DNA from 2 places in the Brevibacillus sp. MCWH genome. Region 2 is predicted to be linked to the other one. Evidence: riboswitches for the same ligand, from Rfam matches in the RefSeq annotation. Region 2 holds a riboswitch; the other holds the start of a gene.
What was found. A riboswitch is a leader RNA that binds a small molecule or an ion and turns the genes downstream of it on or off. The one in region 2 is predicted to bind thiamine pyrophosphate.

Region 1 (4,415 bases), on a different contig from region 2:
GCGTCCCCAGTTCCAACCAGGCGTCCGGGCTGTCCAGTTCCCCTTCCATGACCGTCACCGGCAGCCGCAGATACACCATCCCCTGATCGTCCAGCTTGCGGTCAAAATACCCCCGGTGGTAATCCCAGTTGGCCAGGGTAAAGCCGTCCGGTTCGAGCGATTCGCGAAAGAATCCAAACGTGCCTCTCGTACCCGCCAAACTGCTTTCAATCGGTTGCATCTCCATCCCTGCCTTTTTCGGATTCTACCCGGTAGTGTGCGACAAACGGCGCGGTTGTACTCAAACATCGGTGAAAATGGAAAAAGCCTCCCGCCGGATACAGCCCGGCAGAGGCTTCGTGCTGGTGTTATGGTCAAATGAGGGAAATCGACAGCAGGGTAAACAGGGCCAGAGGAATCACCTTGCGGCGGCAACGGCGCTTTTTCTTCTTGTGAACAGGCACTCTGAACACGCCGAACGGAACAGGGTAGAAGTATGGATAGCTGGGGTATGGGTATGGACTGAAATCAGTATACGGGCTTACCTGGGAATACGGGTTGCCATACAAATTGATGTTGTTTTGCAGCGTGACGTTGCCCTGGGGTCCAGCGGTTTCGTAGGGACTGACCGCTTCGTACGGACTTACCATTTCGGCAGGTTGTTCAAACGGTGCGGTTTGCTCGTAGGGGCTCACCATTCCCTCAGATTTGCCGGACGGACCGGCTGACTCAAAGGGACTCACCATCCCGTACGGACTCTCAGCGGGGCCGGTCTCGTAGGGACTTACCATCCCGTACGGACTGACGTTGGGACCCATCTCGTAAGGACTTACCATCCCGTACGGGCTGACGTCAGGCCCCATCTCGTATGGGCTTACCATCCCGTACGGACTGACATTCGGCCCCACTTCGTAGGGACTCACCATCCCGTACGGACTGACGCCGGGCCCCATCTCGTAGGGACTTACCATCCCGTACGGACTGACGTTGGGACCTGTCGTACCGTATGGACTGACGGCACTCTCCCGAGGCGGACATCCGTCTTGCGGTCGTGATTTTTGCGGATACCGGCTGGAGACCGGCTCCACAGCTCCCATAACATCGGCCGGCCCCTCATCGTTTTCCTCAATTTCCACGTAGACGTGGAAATCGTCAACATCGAGAATTTTGCCCTCGTACACACGACCGTCCATCGCTTCGATCCGTACCTTTTGCCGCGCGTGCTTCTTGCAAATCTCCTGCACGGTTTCACGCATATCCTTTAACATGCTGACCGCCGCCGGTTCAGCCTGAAACAGTTGTTTTTGCGACGACTCCATGAAAACTCCTCCCCTTTTGTCGTTTCTGTATTACGATATACGCCTGTGTGTGGGGAGGTGTCTATTTTTCCAGGCAAGTCTAGCCCATTTTGCGGCCTTGTGACACGACACTCGTAAAGCGTTCGGGCAAAAACGGTTCCAGCCGTTCTGTCCGTCCCTGTTCCAGATAATCCGCCATCAGCTTGGCTGTGATCGGAGAAAGCAGAATGCCGTTGCGAAAGTGTCCGCCGGCGAGCGACAATCCCGACCATCCCGGCACCGGCCCCAACAATGGTTTGCCGTCGGCGGTAGCCGGGCGCAGTCCCGCCCATGCTTCCAAAAACGGGGCCGATGAGAGCGCCGGCACATACGGCATCACGCCGTTCAGCACGCCGGTCAAGCCTTCCAGCGTGACCTCCCGCTGGAAGCCGGCCTCGTCTTCCGTAGCGCCGAGGACGATTTTGCCGTCCCGTTTGGGGGTGATATAGCCCGTGCTGCCAAAAATCACTGTCTGCAGCGGAATCCCCGCCGAGTCGACCGCTGCGATCTGTCCACGCACCGGGAGAACGGGAATGGACAGCCCCAGCCAGCCCATCGCGATGCCGGCCCACGCCCCGGAGGCGATAATGGTTTCGTCGGCAAAGAGCGATCCCGCAGTCGTCTCGACGCCCACCACCCGGCTTCCTTCCGTGACGAAGCCCGTCACCACGCAGCCGGAAAGCAGCGTCACGCCCCGCCGCTTGCACGCCGTCACCAGTGCCTGCAGCAGCATCCGGTTGTTGACATGCCCTTCGGATGGCGAGTGGATCGCCGCGATCGCCCGATCCGTCAACAGCGGTTCAACGTCGCGGATGGCCGCTCCGGTCAGCCAGCGGACATCGTAACCGCTCTCCCGCTGCCAGGTGAACTTTGCGCGCAACTGCTCCGCTTCCTCTTCCGTCAACGCCACGGTCAACAGCCCGTCGATGCAAAGCTGCACATCTCTGCCCGCCTCTGCTTCCAGCTCCGCCGCCCATTCCGGGTAGAGGCGAAGCGACTCGATGCCCAAATCAAGCAGCGGGCCTGGCTGGGAAAATTCCTTGAGCGGAGCCAGCATGCCGGCCGCTGCGGAAGACGCCTGGCCGCCCCACGCCCCCTGCTCTGCCACCGTGACGGACAACCCGCGCCGCGACAGCTCGTAAGCCAAACTTAATCCGATGATGCCTCCGCCTACAATCAAACAATTCGTCATGGTTCTTCCTCTCCTCGATGGAACTGCGCCCCGCCCTGCTCAAGCGGCGAAGCCTGGGTAAACGCGCTGTTCTCCTGCCACCCCGCTGATGCCGCCCCACCGGACGAAAGCATGCAAAAAGCCCACCTTCCCCGGCAGGAAAGGTGGGCCGATGCACATCCGCAAACACAGACTGCTCTTTTGCTTGCAACCACTTCCCTGCGCCAGCATGATCTGGATCAGGTGCAAAGGGTCGACGGTCATCGCTTCCGTCCTCTCAGCCCTGCGTGATGGACTCCCCCAGTAGCTTTCCGTTATGTCGTTTACACCCTTCAGTATAGACCTGCGGCCGCTCCCTGGCAAGAGCGCGGCGCTCAGTCCTCGTCTTTCACATCGTAGCTTTCAGGAATGGGCTCGTTTCGGGTCGCCTCCTCCCATTCCCTCAGTTTGCGGATCTGTTCCAGATGATGTTGAAACTGGTCCTTGTTGATCAGGTATTCTTCGCCGTTGTGAACGGCACGGATGCGTCCCTCGCGGATTTTTTCCAGAATAAACGTCTCCGGCAGTTCCAGGTAGGCAGCGGTCTCGGACACAGTCAGGTACGTCTTATTGCTTTCCACGCAGTCTCGCTTCCAGTGCTGCTTTTTGCTGTTCATACCCCGGTTTGCCCAGCAGGGCGAACATGTTCGCCTTGTAGGCTTCCACTCCGGGTTGGTCAAACGGGTTGACCCCGAGCAGATATCCGCTAATGCCGCATGCCTTTTCAAAGAAGTAGATCAGCTCACCGAGATGGTAGGCCGTCGCTTCCGGAATTTCCACCACGAGGTTGGGCACACCGCCGTCCACATGGGCCAGGAGCGTTCCTTCAAACGCTTTTTTGTTGACGAAGTCCATGCCCTTGCCGGAGAGAAAATTCAACCCGTCGAGATCGTCCGGATCTTCGCTGATCGTAACGTCCACCGCCGGCTTGGACACAGCCACCACTGTTTCAAACAGGTGGCGCATGCCGTCCTGGATGTATTGTCCCAGCGAGTGCAGATCGGCGGAGAACTCGGCAGATGCAGGAAAAATCCCCTTGCCGTCCTTGCCCTCCGACTCGCCGAACAGCTGCTTCCACCACTCGGCAAAATAGCGGAACTGCGGCTCGTAGCTGACCAGCAGCTCGACGGTTTTGCCTTTGCGGTAGAGCGCGTTGCGGACAGCCGCGTACTGGTAGCACGGATTGTCTTCCAGAACAGGCGTCAGGTAACGCTCGCGGGCAGCAGCAGCGCCCTGCATCAGCGCATCGATATCGGCGCCGCTCACGGCAATCGGCAAAAGACCTACTGCAGTCAGCACGGAGTAGCGTCCGCCGACGTCGTCGGGGATGACGAACGTTTCGTACCCTTCCTCGTCAGCCAGCCGTTTCAACGCGCCTTTCGCCTTGTCCGTAGTCGCGTAGATGCGTTTTTTCGCTTCCTCACGTCCGTATTTTTTCTCCAACCAGGCGCGGAACAGACGAAACGCGATGGCCGGTTCCGTCGTGGTGCCCGATTTGGAGATGACATTAATGGACACGTCTTTCCCTTCGAGAACATCCATCAGATGGGAGACGTAGACCGGGCTGATATTGTTGCCGACGAAGTAAATTTCCGGCGTGCGCCGTTTGGACTTGGGCAGCAGGTTGTAAAAGTGGTGGCCCAGCACATCCACGACGGCTTTGGCCCCCAGGTACGAACCGCCGATCCCGATGACCAGCAGCACATCAGACTCCGCTTGAATTTTCGCGGCTGCCTGTTTGATCCGTTCATATTCATCCTTGTCATAGTGAATGGGCAAATCGACCCAGCCGAGAAAATCACTGCCAGCCCCCGTCTTGTTGTGCAACAACTCGTGTGCCTGTTTGATTGCAGGGGCAAGCTGTGTCCATTCGTGCGGCCGGACAAAGC
Region 2 (4,415 bases):
TCTTCATCATCTTTTCGATCGCGGAGGCACCGTGCACGCGTCCGCCGGCATGGATGGTTTTTGCCCGCATCCCGTCGTGCAGGGTGACGGGGCTTTCTACCGTGATCCAGCCGGTAATCACACCGCCCTGTCCCTGCATGTGCAGGTGGCTGGTGTCCACCACGACGGCGTAGTCGGCGGAATAGCCCCGTTCGATGGCGGAGAGAGTGCCTGCTTCCCCCGCTTCTTCGCCGATCACCGATTGAAAAATCAGGTTGCCTTTCAGCTCGATTCCGTGCTCGCGCAGCATCCGGATGGCAAACAGGCTGGCTGCCAGGCCGCCTTTCATGTCGGCGACGCCGCGTCCGTACAGGCGTCCGTCCCGGCCCCGGGTAAGCGTAAACGGCGGATAGGTCCAGCCGCTGTCGTCGCCCACTTCCGCCACGTCGATATGCCCGTTGATGATCAGGCTGTGCGCCCGCTCCGGCGCAGTGCCCCGCAGGCGGCCCACCACGTTGTCATCGCCGGGAAAGACCGGCCAGCGATCTACCTCAAAGCCCAGCTCGTCCAGTTTTCGGGCGATCAGGCTCTGCGCGCCGCCGCTGTTGCGGGCAGGCGGGCTGACCGTGGGATGAGCGACGAGTTCGGCCAGCAGGGCAAACAACTCTTCTCTCCGCTCGGCTATAGCTGCCGTGACGCGTTCCACGTTATTCAATCATCCCTTCTGTCGGACTGCTGGCCGAGGCGTAACGCTTTTTCGGGATGCGCCCGGCGAGGAAACCCTTGCGCCCCGCCTCCACGGCCAATTTCATCGCTTCGGCCATCAGCACCGGGTTGTCTGCCAGCGCCACGGCTGTGTTCAGCAGGACGCCGTCTGCCCCCAACTCCATCGCCTTGGCGCAGTCGGCCGGAGACCCGATGCCCGCGTCCACGATAACCGGCACCTTGGCGTCTTCGATGATGAAGCGCAGGTTGTGCTCATTGAGAATCCCTTGGCCGGAACCGATCGGCGACGCTCCCGGCATGACTGCGTGCACACCCACTTCCTGCAACCGTTTGGCGAGAATCGGGTCATCGTTGGTGTAGGTCAATACGATGAAGCCTTCTTGCACCAGGATGCGGGATGCCTCCAAGGTGCCGATCGGATCAGGCAGAAGCGTCTTGGGATCGCCGATCACTTCCACCTTGATCATGTCGCACAGCCCCGACGCCTTGGCCAGCCGGGCGATCCGCACCGCCTCCTCGGCCGTGTAAGCGCCTGCCGTGTTTGGCAGCAGGGTGAATTTTTTCAAATCCAACCGTTCCAAAAAGTTGGGCGCGTGCGGATCTTCCAAATTGAGCCGGCGCACGGCAAAGGTAAGGATCTCCGCTTCCGATACTGCCACCGCCTGGGTCTGCGTGTCCAAATCGGGAAATTTACCGGTTCCCAGCAAGAGGCGGGAATGAAACTCATACGGTCCAATTTTCAATGTATCCATCTTGTCAGCCTCCTCCGACAAAGTGAACGATTTCGATTCGATCGCCGTCTGCGACTGGCGTGGTTTCATAACGGGCGCGGTCGACAATCTCGCCGTTGCGCTCCACGACCACGATCTTTTCCTGCAGTTGGTAGGACATTAGCAGGGCTCTGACAGTATTAACCTCGTCGTCCAGCTCCACGCGTTTGCCGTTCAACTGTACCAGCATGGTCCCCCTCCTTTCGTCAGCGCCGCCGGGAATGGCCGGCCGCTTGTCGTCTTCCAGCCGATAAAAAAACAGCTTCCCTGACTGACCGAAGTCCAGACAGAAGAAGCCGTTTGCACCGATGTCGGGCGGACGGCAAACAAAAAAACCATCCGCCACGGATGGTTTTGGTTATGCATGTGCAGTGATCGCACTTCGGTCCGCGTGTCGCGGCACGAAATCACGACAGTGCGTTAATGCAGCCGATACCTCTTCCTCCGCTGGCATGACCCAGGTCAGGTTCAACGGTCAGTAACACATTCGTTACAATCTCAGCCGACTATGCTCGGCCCCCGTTTGGTATTGCGCTATGCAGTTTTGCTTGCTCGACTACTACAGTAGCACGCTGCCCTTAGTTTGTAAAGGTCTCCTTGCGCAGTGCCTCCAACTCGTCGAGACAGCGCTGGGCCCACGTGACCATTTTGCGCAGTTTGTCCATCTCCCGCTCCAAAGCGGTCTGAACCGATTCCTTGTAGTCGGGCACCGCTCCACCGTAACGGATCACGGTCTGACTGGGCACCATGATCTTTTCCTGATAAGACAGCGCGGGACGCTGATGAAACAGCGGCACATCCACCTCGTACGGGTTGTGCAGGTCGCCCTGCGTCGGGTATTTCAATACCGCAAGCACCTTGACCAGCAGTTTGTCCCCGTGATTTTCCAACACCTCCGTCACGTATTCGCCCGTTCTGTAGGAGACGCGTACCAGATCTCCCGTTTGCCACAGCGACATGTCTATCTCTCCTTTCTTGAAAAAGCGTCAGTCCTGTTATACCCTGATCGATTCTTCCAGCAGCCGGCAGGCGTGTGCCAGCACCGCTTCCGCAGGAAGAATCGGCGCGCCCCCTCCCTGGGCCAGCGCAGGATTGCCGCCTCCTTTGCCGTCGATCAAGGGCAGCGTATCCTTGAGCAACTGGTTCATCGGCAGCGCCACCTGCTCGCCGCGAGCGAACAGAATCTGCAGCTTGTCTCCCTCGGCCGCGAACAGACAGACCGCGTCCGCTGCCTGTGCCGTTACCAGTTTGGCGAGCTGCTGCAGCTGCTGCATGCTCCGGCCAGCCCACACGGCCTTCACCAGCCGTACGTCAGACAGCGGTACCGCCTGCGCCAGCAGAGACTGCGCTTCTCCTTCGAGCAATTGTGTTTCTTTTTCCTCCAGCGCCGCTTTCAGCTGCTCCCGTTCTGTCACCAGCCGCTGTACCTGCTCGGCCAACTCCGGCTCGCCGGCACTCAGCGTGCGGGTCAACTCACGCAGCAGCAGATGCTTGCGGGAATAGTCGGCGAGAGCCCGCCAGCCGCAGAGGAACGTGACCCGGATGTTGCCGCGGTGCCGCTCCCACCCGATGATTTTAATCGGCCCCACTTCGCCGGTCCGAGCCGGATGGGTGCCGCCGCAGGGGTTGTAGTCAAAGTCCGGGATAATTACCACACGAATGTTTTCGCTGACGGTTGGCTGTTTGCAAAGAGGCATGAGGGCCAGTTCAGCGTCCGTGACAAACCGTGCCTCGATGGGCCGGTTTTCCAGCACGATGCGGTTGGCCAGGGCTTCTACCTGCTCCGCCTGCTGAATGGACAGCTCATCCAACCGGACATCAATGGTGACGTAATCCCTGCCGAGGTGAAAGGCGACGGTCTCTGCCCCCAGTACCTCGACAAACGACGCCGAGAGGATGTGCTGCCCGGCGTGCTGCTGCATGTGATCAAACCGCCTGGGCCAATCGATTTGGCCCGCGATCTGCTGCCGCTCCTGGGGCAGCGGAGCTTCCAAGCGGTGGCGGATGTCACCGTCCACTTCCACCACGTCGATGACGCGGATGCCGCCCAGCTCGCCCAAATCGCAGGGCTGCCCTCCCCCTGTCGGGTAAAAGGCAGTGCGGTCCAGCACCACGTACGGTGTCCCGTCGGGTTCCGTCCCCCATTTCAGCACGCTTGCTTCAAAGGTGTGCAAATACGGATCGTCATAGTACAATCGGTTGTTCATAGCCGCTCCTTACTGCCGATTTTTGTCTTCCAGCAGGTTTTATCCATTTCGCTTCACGCAAGTCTCCCTCGTCCGGATACTGCCGTATGTACGTGTCGCTCAGCCGGCCAGTCGCGCCAGTTTTTGCTCCCGTTCTGCTCGTTCCTCCGGCGAAGCGAGATCGTATTTTTTCAACAAATGAAACAGTTCGTTCAACGTCTCCTGGGACAGCGGCGTTGCGAGCAATTCCTCAAGACGGGCTGCCAGCGCTTCGGGCAGGTAGGGCGTCTGCTCCGCCAGCTTCGCCCGCACGTCTTCCACGCTGTGATTCAGTCTGCATTCTCCCATATGCCCTCTCCTTCTTCCGTTTTGCACCATCATACCATGAGTGGCAGGCGAAGAAAAAGGCGTACGCCCCGTTCGGAGGTACGCCTTTTGTTTCTGCGTAGTCTTCACACTCGTTTGCGAACGCGAAAATTGTCTTCGATCAACAGCCAGTTTTGCGGAAACGGCAGCCCCAATTTCCAGTAGCTGACGCCGCGCAGGCCCAGTTCCTTGACCAGGTTGAACTTGGCCTGGATCGAACGGGCGTCTTCGAACCAGACGCGATGGCGGTTCTGATCGTCGTCCGTGTACTCGAAAAACGGCGCCTGCGCTTGATAATCGTACTGAATGTTGACGTTCCGCTCCCGTGCCAACGCGATTGCCGCCTGCGGGCTGAGGGAGCGAGCGGTCGTGCCGGGCTGGAAGGGCA

Region 1: another riboswitch for thiamine pyrophosphate. It lies ahead of thiO (glycine oxidase ThiO); the one in region 2 lies ahead of thiS (sulfur carrier protein ThiS).

Annotation. Positions count from the first base shown of each region.
Region 1 covers NZ_SDLF01000005.1:104,847-109,261, forward strand. The annotation lists gene ETC00_RS06410 (YugN family protein) at 1-220, opposite strand, end outside; gene ETC00_RS06415 (S1 domain-containing protein) at 354-1,298, opposite strand; gene thiO (glycine oxidase ThiO) at 1,378-2,508, opposite strand; TPP riboswitch at 2,687-2,799, opposite strand; gene ETC00_RS06425 (excisionase family DNA-binding protein) at 2,862-3,107, opposite strand; gene ETC00_RS06430 (glucose-6-phosphate isomerase) at 3,094-4,415, opposite strand, start outside.
Region 2 covers NZ_SDLF01000004.1:44,695-49,109, reverse strand. The annotation lists gene ETC00_RS04750 (acetylornithine deacetylase) at 1-685, opposite strand, end outside; gene ETC00_RS04745 (thiazole synthase) at 687-1,457, opposite strand; gene thiS (sulfur carrier protein ThiS) at 1,462-1,665, opposite strand; TPP riboswitch at 1,898-2,008, opposite strand; gene kapB (kinase-associated lipoprotein KapB) at 2,054-2,434, opposite strand; gene ETC00_RS04730 (alanyl-tRNA editing protein) at 2,471-3,682, opposite strand; gene ETC00_RS04725 (50S ribosomal protein L7ae) at 3,782-4,009, opposite strand; gene ETC00_RS04720 (glycoside hydrolase family 18 protein) at 4,114-4,415, opposite strand, start outside.